DNA from 3 places in the Nesterenkonia sp. CL21 genome. Region 2 is predicted to be linked to each of the others. Evidence: riboswitches for the same ligand, from Rfam matches in the RefSeq annotation. Region 2 holds a riboswitch; each other region holds the start of a gene.
The links. Region 2 has a riboswitch for thiamine pyrophosphate ahead of thiC (phosphomethylpyrimidine synthase ThiC). Riboswitches for the same ligand answer to the same signal wherever they lie in the genome.
Positions count from the first base shown of each region.

Region 1: another riboswitch for thiamine pyrophosphate. It lies ahead of thiO (glycine oxidase ThiO); the one in region 2 lies ahead of thiC (phosphomethylpyrimidine synthase ThiC).
Region 3: another riboswitch for thiamine pyrophosphate. It lies ahead of Q7C18_RS09580 (3-oxoacyl-ACP reductase); the one in region 2 lies ahead of thiC (phosphomethylpyrimidine synthase ThiC).

Region 1 covers NZ_JAUTWR010000007.1:176,312-179,490, reverse strand. The annotation lists gene Q7C18_RS11815 (sugar ABC transporter permease) at 1-360, shown strand, start outside; gene Q7C18_RS11810 (carbohydrate ABC transporter permease) at 357-1,229, shown strand; TPP riboswitch at 1,245-1,351, shown strand; gene thiO (glycine oxidase ThiO) at 1,341-2,585, shown strand; gene thiS (sulfur carrier protein ThiS) at 2,591-2,830, shown strand; gene Q7C18_RS11795 (thiazole synthase) at 2,835-3,179, shown strand, end outside.
Region 2 covers NZ_JAUTWR010000006.1:71,527-74,705, reverse strand. The annotation lists gene Q7C18_RS10480 (O-methyltransferase) at 1-14, shown strand, start outside; gene thiC (phosphomethylpyrimidine synthase ThiC) at 48-1,859, opposite strand; TPP riboswitch at 1,856-1,962, opposite strand; tRNA gene Q7C18_RS10470 (tRNA-Ser) at 2,093-2,177, opposite strand; RNA gene ffs (signal recognition particle sRNA small type) at 2,344-2,440, shown strand; gene Q7C18_RS10460 (hypothetical protein) at 2,518-3,048, shown strand.
Region 3 covers NZ_JAUTWR010000005.1:99,985-103,163, forward strand. The annotation lists gene Q7C18_RS09570 (carbon-nitrogen hydrolase family protein) at 1-498, shown strand, start outside; gene Q7C18_RS09575 (hypothetical protein) at 635-1,159, opposite strand; TPP riboswitch at 1,252-1,347, shown strand; gene Q7C18_RS09580 (3-oxoacyl-ACP reductase) at 1,440-2,288, shown strand; gene Q7C18_RS09585 (LLM class flavin-dependent oxidoreductase) at 2,291-3,179, shown strand, end outside.

The DNA of each region.
Region 1 (3,179 bases), on a different contig from region 2:
CTGGTCTACTCCGCGGCTCTGGGCAGCATCTCCGCCGAGATCCAGGAGTCTGCCTCCGTGGACGGAGCGGGACCGCTGCGTCGCCTCTGGTCCGTCACGCTGCCGCTGCTGCGGCCCGCTGTCGCGACCAACCTCATGCTCATCACGTTGCAGACGCTGTCGGTGTTCGGCCTGATCTTCATCATGACCGGTGGAGGACCAGCCCAACAGAGCCAGACCCTGCCGCTGTACATGTACGAGCAGGCCTTCTCCTACGGCCAGCTCGGCTACGGGACCGCGGTGGCCCTCCTGCTCCTGATGATCGGGGCGATCGCTTCGATCCTGTATCTGCGGCTGCTTCCCGAGGAGGACAAACGATGACCACCACCGCGCGGCATGACGTGCCGGTCTCCCGGGCTGGGCGAGGTCGGCGAGCACGGACCGCCGAGGCCGTGTCCACGGTGGTCATGATCTTCCTGGGCGCCGTCTTCCTCATCCCGCTGCTCTGGGTGGTGCTGGCGGCCTTCAACACCGATGCCTCGCTGGCGGTGGCCTGGCCGGAGACCTGGAGCCTGGGCAACTTCTCGGCCATCTGGAACGCCGAGACCACCTTCCGACCGATCGCGAACTCGCTCATCCTCTGCGGCGGGGCGACGCTCGTGACGATGACGGCGGCGGTGCTGTGCGCCTACCCGATCTCTCGGTACCGGTTCCGGGGAAAGCGGCCCCTGCTGCTGACGATCATCTTCTCCACCGGGCTACCCATCACCGCGATCATGATTCCCGTCTACTCGCTCTTCGTGCAGATCAACCTCATCGACTCGATGGCCGGGGCGATCCTGTTCCTGGGCGCCTCGTCGCTGCCCTATGCCATCTTTCTGACCAAGGGCTTCATGGACTCAGTGCCGCTCGAGATCGAAGAAAGCGCGTGGACGGAAGGGGCCGGCGTCTATCGGACCCTGTGGGCTGTGGTGATGCCCCTGATGCGTTCAGGGCTCGGAGTGGCCACGCTGTTCACCTTCGTGATGATGTGGGGAAACTTCTTCGTCCCGTTCATGCTGCTGCTCAGTCCGGACAACCTGCCGGCAGCGGTCACCCTCTACACCTTCTCCTCCCAGTACGGCCAGGTCGCCTATGGGCAGCTGGCCGCGTTCTCGCTGTTCTACTCCCTGCCGGTCATCGTGCTGTATCTGTTCGTGGGGAGGAGCCTCGGCACCGGATTCATCGCTGCGGGCGGCGTGAAGGGCTGACCCCCTAGAATGGAACCGGAATTCCGTGGGAGCCCGGGCAGGCCGGGCTGAGAGGGCGAAGCCGCCGACCACTCGGACTCGATGCGGGTCATGCCGCCGTGAGGAGGAGATGTGGGCGTCACCGTCGTGGGAGCAGGAGTCGTCGGTCTGCTCTCGGCGTGGGAGCTGCGCCGGCAGGGGCACCGGGTCACGGTGATCGCGCCGGACATCGCCCAGGGCGCCAGCTACGCGGCCGCCGGCATGCTCGCCCCCATCAGCGAGGTGCAGTACGGCCAGGACCGGCTCTACCCCCTCATGACCGCCTCTCGGGCGGAGTATCCAGCTTTCCTGGCCACGCTGGCCGCCGCCGTCGACGCCCCCACCGGGTGGCGGGAGAACGGCACGATCCTGCTGGCCGCCGATCGGTCCGACCGCGACGCTGTCGCCCGGCTGGTGGCCGTCCAGCAGGCCCACGGCATGGAGGTGGAGCCGCTGACCTCCTCGGCGCTGCGGCGTCGCGAGCCGGGCCTCGCGCCCGGGATCTCCAAGGGGTGGGACGTCCCCAGCGACCACCAGGTGGACCCCCGGCTGCTCGCGGACTGTGCGGTGCAGGCCCTGCAGGCGCCGCTGGACGGCGCGCGGTTCCCCGACGCCGGCCCGCCCGCCGATCTCATCCAAGCCCGCGTCACCGCCGTCCACGCCGACGGGCCGGGGCGCACCGGGGTCCGGCTCACCCTCGACGACGGCACCGAGCGCTCCGAGTGCTCCGAACTCACCGACGACAAGATCCTCCTGGTGCCGGGACTCGGCTACGCGGACATCGCCGGACTGCCCGAGCAGACGCCCCTGGATCTGCGGCCCGTCCACGGGGACGTGCTGCGCCTGAAGGTCCGCCCCGGGCAGCTATTGCCCGGGGAGCAGCACATCGTGAGCGCCACGGTCCGGGCCACGGTGGCCGGCCGCAGCGTCTACCTGGTGCCGCGGGCCGACGGCGGGCTCGTCGTCGGGGCCTCCTCCCGGGAAGACAGCCTGCCCGGCACCCACGCCGGCTCCGTGCAGGAGCTGCTCGACGACGCCGTCGCGGTGCTGCCGGGCGTCAAGGAGACGGAGCTGGTGGAGATCACCACCCGGGCCCGGCCGGGCACCCCGGATGACATCCCGTACCTGGGCCGCTGCGAGCAGGCGCCCGACGTCGTCGTCTCCACCGGCTATTCTCGACACGGCATCCTGCTGGCGCCGCTGGCCGCCCGGCTCGCGGCGGCCCTGCTGAGCGACGACGGCGAAGCGGCCCTGAGCGAGGAGGACCGCCGGATGCTGGCCCATATGAGCCCCACCCGCTCGCTGACCGCACCACAGATGACCCCCACAGGATTGTGAGAGACATGCTCACCGTGACCATCAACGAGGAAGACGTGAAGTTCGACGACGGCGCCACCGTCGTCGACGCCGTCGCCCACACCACCGGGCGTCAGCTGAACCCGGACGGCACCCCCGCCGACGGCGGCCGGCTGGGCGTGGCGGTGGCCATCAACGCCGCCGTGGTCCCGCGCAGCGCCTGGGCGTCCACCACGCTGAGCCACGGCGAGGAGCTCGAGATCGTCACCGCAGTGCAGGGCGGGTGAACGCATGACCGCACAGACCGCACAGACTGCGCCGACCACCCCGCCGCCCCTGCAGGTGGGCGACTACACCCTGGCCAACCGGCTCATCATGGGCACCGGCGGCATCACCGACCTGGAGGCCCTGGAGCGCGCGCTCATCGCCTCCGGCACCACGCTGACCACGGTGGCGATGCGCCGCTACAGCCCAGAGACCAAGACCAGCGTGTTCGCCATGCTGGAGCGCCTCGGCATCGACGTGCTGCCCAACACGGCCGGCTGCTACACCGTGAAGGACGCCGTGCTCACCGCCGAGCTGGCCCGTGAGGCCCTGGAGACGAACCTCATCAAGATCGAGGTCATCGCCGACGAG
Region 2 (3,179 bases):
TCACGGACGGCTGAGGCGGTTCCCGCCCTCGTCGAGCGGGGCGCGGCTCAGGACTCCGCGGCTGCTCCGGGCGGCCCCACCGGGATCTCCGGCTGCAGGTAGACGCTGCCCCCGGCGGCGGCGAACTCCCGGCTCTTGGCGGCCATGCCCTGCTCCACGATCCTGCGCTGGTCCTCCGCTGAGCCGAACTCGTCGCGGATGTCCTGGGAGATCCGCATGGAGCAGAACTTCGGTCCGCACATGGAGCAGAAGTGGGCGGTCTTCGCAGGCTCGGCCGGCAGGGTCTCGTCGTGGAACGCCTGGGCGGTCTCCGGGTCCAATGCCAGGGCGAACTGGTCCTTCCACCGGAACTCGAAGCGGGCCTTGGACAGCGCGTCGTCCCGCGCCCGGGCGGCCGGATGTCCTTTGGCCAGGTCCGCGGCGTGGGCGGCGATCTTGTAGGTGATCACCCCGGCCCGGACGTCCTCGCGGTTCGGCAGCCCCAGATGCTCCTTCGGGGTGACGTAGCACAGCATGGCGGTGCCGTAGCGGGCGATCTCGGTGGCCCCGATCGCGCTGGTGATGTGGTCATAGCCCGGGGCGATGTCGGTGACCAGCGGCCCCAGCGTATAGAACGGTGCTCCGTGGCAGAGCTCCTGCTGACGCTCCACGTTCTCTCGCACCAGGTGCAGGGGGATGTGGCCCGGGCCCTCCACCATGACCTGCACGTCGTGCTCCCAGGCCCGGCGGGTCAGCTCCGCCAGCGTGTCGAGCTCCGCGAACTGGGCCTCGTCGTTGGCGTCCGCGATGGAGCCGGGACGCAGCCCGTCGCCCAGGGAGAACGCGACGTCGTAGGCGGCGAAGATCTCGCACAGCTCGTCGTAGTGCGTGTAGAGGAAGTTCTCCTGGTGGTGGGCCAGGCACCAGCCGGCCATGATGGACCCGCCGCGGGAGACGATGCCGGTGACGCGCTCGGCGGTCAGCGGCACATGGCGCAGCAGCACTCCGGCGTGGACGGTCATGTAGTCCACCCCCTGTTCGCACTGCTCGATCACGGTGTCCCGGAAGACCTCCCACGTGAGGGCCGAGGCGTCGCCGTCGACCTTCTCCAAGGCCTGGTAGATCGGGACCGTGCCGATGGGCACCGGGGCGTTGCGCAGGATCCATTCTCGGGTGGTGTGGATGTCATCTCCGGTGGAGAGGTCCATGACGGTGTCCGCACCCCACCGGGTGGACCACCGCAGCTTGTCCACCTCCTCGGCGATGGAGCTGGTGACCGCCGAATTGCCGATGTTGGCGTTGATCTTCACCAGAAACTCCCGTCCGATGACCATCGGCTCGGACTCCGGGTGGTTGATGTTGTTCGGAATGATGGCCCGCCCGGCCGCCACCTCGGCGCGCACCTTCTCCGCGTCACAGCCTTCCCGCAGGGCCGCGTAGCGCATCTCCTCGGTGATGACGCCCCGCCGCGCGTAGTGCATCTGGGTGACCTTCCTCCCCGGAAGGGCGCGGCGCGGCACGGGACGTCTGCCGCGCCACTCGTCGCTGGCCGCCCCGCGACGCACCGCCGAGCGGCCGTCGTCGTCGAGGTGACGCCCCCGGCCGGTGTACTCCGCGGAGTCCTGCCGGGAGAGGATCCACGGTTCGCGGAACGGCGGCAGCCCGTCCAGCGGGTCGCCGCCGGGGCCCGCCGTCCGGTAGGCCTCGAACGGCTCATTGGCGGAGCCGTCCGGCGAGTCGTGCAGGTGGATCCGGGTGACGGGGACCTCAAGGCCGGAGCCGTCGGTGATGCTGGCCCGCTCGTGGGCGGGGTGAGCCTCCTCCGTGGGGGAGGCGGTGGTGTTCGCCGAAGGGGCGGTGCGCACAGAGAAATCGCTCATGATGAGCCCTCACTTCCTACGCCGGCATGACCCGGTCAGGTTCGACGGTCCAGGCGTGCATCGCCTGATCTCAGCCCCTGCAGGGGCACCCGTGTGGACTCGATGAGCGTAACGCACCTCACGACGCCGGCGTCGGCGTGTGACGAGGTGGCCTGGGGCGATGTGCCCCGAAGGGGTCGCTCGGAAGACGAAGGAAGGCCCCCGGTCTGTGACCGGGGGCCTTCTCATCAGGGCGGAGGATAGGGGATTTGAACCCCTGAGGGTGTGAACCCAACACGCGTTCCAAGCGTGCGCCATAGGCCGCTAGGCGAATCCTCCTTCACCGCTCGATCCGCAGGTGCGAACACCTGGCGTCGCGAGGGCAGGCTCCATGCTAGCGGACAATCCGGGCAGAATGCACATCGAGTCCGGATCCATGTCCTGAGGGCCCGGCAGAGGGCCGCGCCCGGTTGGCGCCGGCGGCGATCTCCGGGCTACGATGGTCCCCGGCCCCACGTGTGGTGTCATCCTGCTGAACTCCCCCAGGACCGGAAGGTAGCAAGGGTAGGTGGGCTCTGGCAGGTGCACGTGGGGCCACTTCTGTCTTCACGGCTGCTGCCTTCAGGGTCCGTCCTGAGGATGATGACGGCGCCGATGCCGGCCGCGTAGCGTCGAAGCCATGACGACCCACGCGCCGACCAGGACCTCGTCCAGGACCTCATCCCCGCTGCTGGAGATCTGCCGCAGTCCGGCGGGCCAAGGAGTGCTCACCGGAGTGAGCGGACTCGTGCCCGTCCGTCGCTATCCACGCTGGCTGCGTGGCACGCTCGTCTGGGCCCCGACCCTGCTCGTCGCCGCCGCCGGATTCGCCCCCGAGCGGGTCCAGCAGGCCGCCCGCGCCGCCGGTGTGGACCTGGATCAGGAGACCGGTGACTCCGCTGATGAACCCGCTGGTGACCCCATTGAAGACGGGGGTGACGAGGGTTCGGGCGAAGGCGCCGCGCCCCTGCCGGCTCGTCTGGGCCTCGGCCTCCTCTGTGGGGCCGCCACCTACGGTGTCATGCGGATCAGCCTGTGGTCCGACACGGCCCTCGAGTCGGCTCTGCGAAAGGCTCACGTCCCCGCTCCTCGCCTGGTCATGGCCGCAGCCGGCGGCGTGGCCGCCTGGGGTCTGGCGGAGCGGGAACGGCGTCAGGCAGGCGCCGCCTGAGGCGACCGGCGGTCCCCTGCGGAGGGGCACACCGCCTCACGTCGGGCCCCTCGCCCTGGTGCTGAGCGGGCCGATTCCCTGAGACACGGGTCTGTCGCCTAACGTTTCCGTACAGGGAAGGAATGCGCCCC
Region 3 (3,179 bases), on a different contig from region 2:
ACCTACGACAAGATCCATCTCTATGACGCCTTCGGCTTCCAGGAGTCCAAGACCGTGGCCCCCGGTGAGGAGCCGGCGCGGTTCACTCTCGACGGTGAGCTCCTCGGCCTGGCGACCTGTTACGACATCCGATTCCCGAGCCTGTTCACCGCCCACGCCCGGGCCGGAGCGCTGGCCACCATCCTGCCGGCGTCCTGGGGTGCCGGACCCGGGAAGGTGGACCAGTGGCGGCTGCTGGCCCGCGCCCGGGCGCTGGACTCCACCCAGTACGTGATCGCGTGCGGTCAGGGCCTGCCCGCAGCGGCCGGGGTCGAGGCGGTGGAGGGGGCGCCCACCGGGGTGGGGCGCTCCATGATCGTCTCGCCCACCGGGGAGGTGCTCGCCGAGGCCGGCGAGGCCCCGGAGCTGCTGGTCGCCGACCTCGACGCCGACGTCGTGGCCGCCGCCCGGGAGAAGCTGCCGGTGCTGGCCAACGCCCGGGAGATCCCGCAGGGCTGAGGGTTCCTGCCCTGTGCTCCTGCCCTGAGCCGGCTCGCGGCATCCCTGTCCCCCCTCCAGGGGTGAGGGCGTCAGCTGGCGCGCCCCGCTTCACGAAGGCGATGCGTCCCTGAAAGGGGGGGGACAGTGCGAGGGGTCAGGGCCGTGGAGGAGCCGAAGTCCTGCCCCTGCTCTGGAGCAGAAGGCGTGCCCAGGCCACGAACGTCACCAACGGGAAGGACAGGCTGGTCACCAGCCAGGGCACCATCCAGGCGCCCTGAAGTCGCGTCATCTCCAGTGCGGGCCCAGCCAGGAGCCCGACGACGGCGGCCAGCCCGGCGAGCGCGATCGTGACCTTCAAGGAGACGACGACGGCGCGGGCCAGCCCGGCCGCCGCCGCGGAGGCGACACCGGCCGTCCCCGCGGCGCGGCCAGGGGCGGCCCGGCGCAGCGCCGGGAACAGCAGCAGCGTCAGGACCATGCCCGCGACCGCCGCGACGACCGTCGGCGCGGTGATGAGCACCGGCACCCAGCCGATCGCTCCCGCGAAGCCCGCCCCGGTGGCGTCGAGGTCCGTCAGGACGCTCGCGAGCACCCACAAAGCTCCGATCGCACTGACGAGGGCGGCGGGGTAGGCGGCGCTCCGCCAGGCGAGCTGGAGAGCGGTGTGTGGCGTGGGCATGGCAAAACTCCAGGTCAGATCTCTCTCACCGTACCTCAGGCGGGTCAGCCGCACACCGACTGGCTGTGACGCCCGCCATGTGATGAGATGAAGGCTGTGACACGGGGTGCCGCGCACTGCGGCTGAGATGACACCCGTCGAACCTGATCCAGTTAGCACTGGCGAAGGGATTGTCCGGCATGTGCGGCGCTGATCCGCACGGCGCCAGACCCGGTGACCTCCATCGGTGTCCAGTGCGCATCGCCCGCGGGCCGCCTTCGCCTCGAGACGAGAGGCAACCATGAGCACCGACACGGCACTCAACGACGCCGCACCCACCAGCACCGCGTCCACCACCGAATCCGCCGCCGGCCCCCACGACGGCGCCCTGCCCCTGAGCGAGCAGGTCGTCGTCGTCACCGGCGGCGCCCGCGGCCTGGGCGCGGCCCTGACCGCCGCGTTCCTGCGCGAAGGCGCCCGCGTGGTGGTCAACTACCACTCCTCGCAGTCCGCCGCCGACGAGATCGCCGCCGCCCACCCCGAGCAGGCGCTCGCGGTGCAGGCCGACGTCCGCGACGCGGAGCAGGTCCGCAGCTTGATCAGCACCGCGCGCGAGCACTTCGGACGACCGGTGACCACGGTGGTGAACAACGCTCTGGTGGACTTCGCCTTCACCGGCGATGCCCGCTCCAAGGCCCACGAGATCACCGCCGAGGAGTTCGAGGCGCAGTTCGCCGGTTCGGTGACCGGCCCGCTGAACCTCATCCAGGCGGCCCTGCCCGGGATGCGCGAGGTCGGCCAGGGCAGGGTCATCACCATCGGCACCAACCTCTTCCAGCACCCGGTGGTGCCGTACCACGACTACACCGCGGCCAAGGCTGCGCTGCTCTCGCTGACCCGCACCTTCGCCGACGACCTCGGCCCCGACGGCATCACCGTCAACATGGTCTCCGGTGGGCTGCTGCGCACCACCGACGCCTCCGCCGCCACCCCGGAGGAGGTCTTCGACGCCATCGCCGCGGGCACCCCGCTGCGCAAGGTCACCATCCCGGAGCAGCTGGCTGACGCCGCCCTGTTCTTCGCCTCCCCGTGGTCGCGCGGGGTGACGGGGCAGAATCTGATCGTCGACGGCGGGCTGGTGAAGGGCTGAGCATGGGAGCGGTCGCACCGGAGGTCAAGCTGAACCTGTTCCTCTTCGGCGTCGGGCACCACAAGGCCGCCTGGCGCGCACCGGACTCTGCGGTGGAGCGGCTCGGCGACGTCGAGCACTACATCGAGCTGGCACGCCTCGCCGAGCGCGGAAAGCTCGACGCCGTGTTCTTCGCCGACGGCCACTCGCTGGGCATCGGCGCCGTCGAGGACGGGCCCACCTGGTTCCTGGAGCCGCTGACGCTGCTGTCGGCGATGAGTCAGCACACCGAGCGGATCGGGCTGGTCAGCACCGTGTCTTCGACCTTCTGGACCCCGTTCCACGCCGCCCGGCTGCTGGCCAGCCTGGACCACATCAGCGGCGGGCGCATCGGCTGGAACGTGGTGACCTCCATGTTCGACGCCGAGGCGCAGAACCACTCCTATCCGTCCATGCCCGCTCATGCCGAACGCTACGGACGGGCTGAGGAGTTCATCGACGCCGTCACTCGGCTCTGGGACTCCTGGCCGCAGGAGTCCCTGCTCCACGATCGAGACGGGCGATACGCCGACGGCGGCCTGATCACTCCCATCGATCATCAGGGAGAGCACTTTCAGGTGGCCGGGCCGCTCAACGTCCCGCGGCCGCCGCAGGGCCGGCCGGTGCTCTTCCAGGCCGGGGCTTCGGACCAGGGTCGAGACCTGGCCTCCCGCCATGCGGAGGCGATCTACGCGGTCGCCTATGACGCCGAGGCCGCGCGTGAGTACAGCACTGACATCCGACGCCGGCTCGCCGCCGCAGGCCGCGACCCCCAGGGCACGGCGATCATGCCCGGACTGGTCACCTATGTGGGCTCCACCATGGCGGAGGCCCGCGCCCAGCAGGCCGCATTGGATGCACTGCTGCCCACCG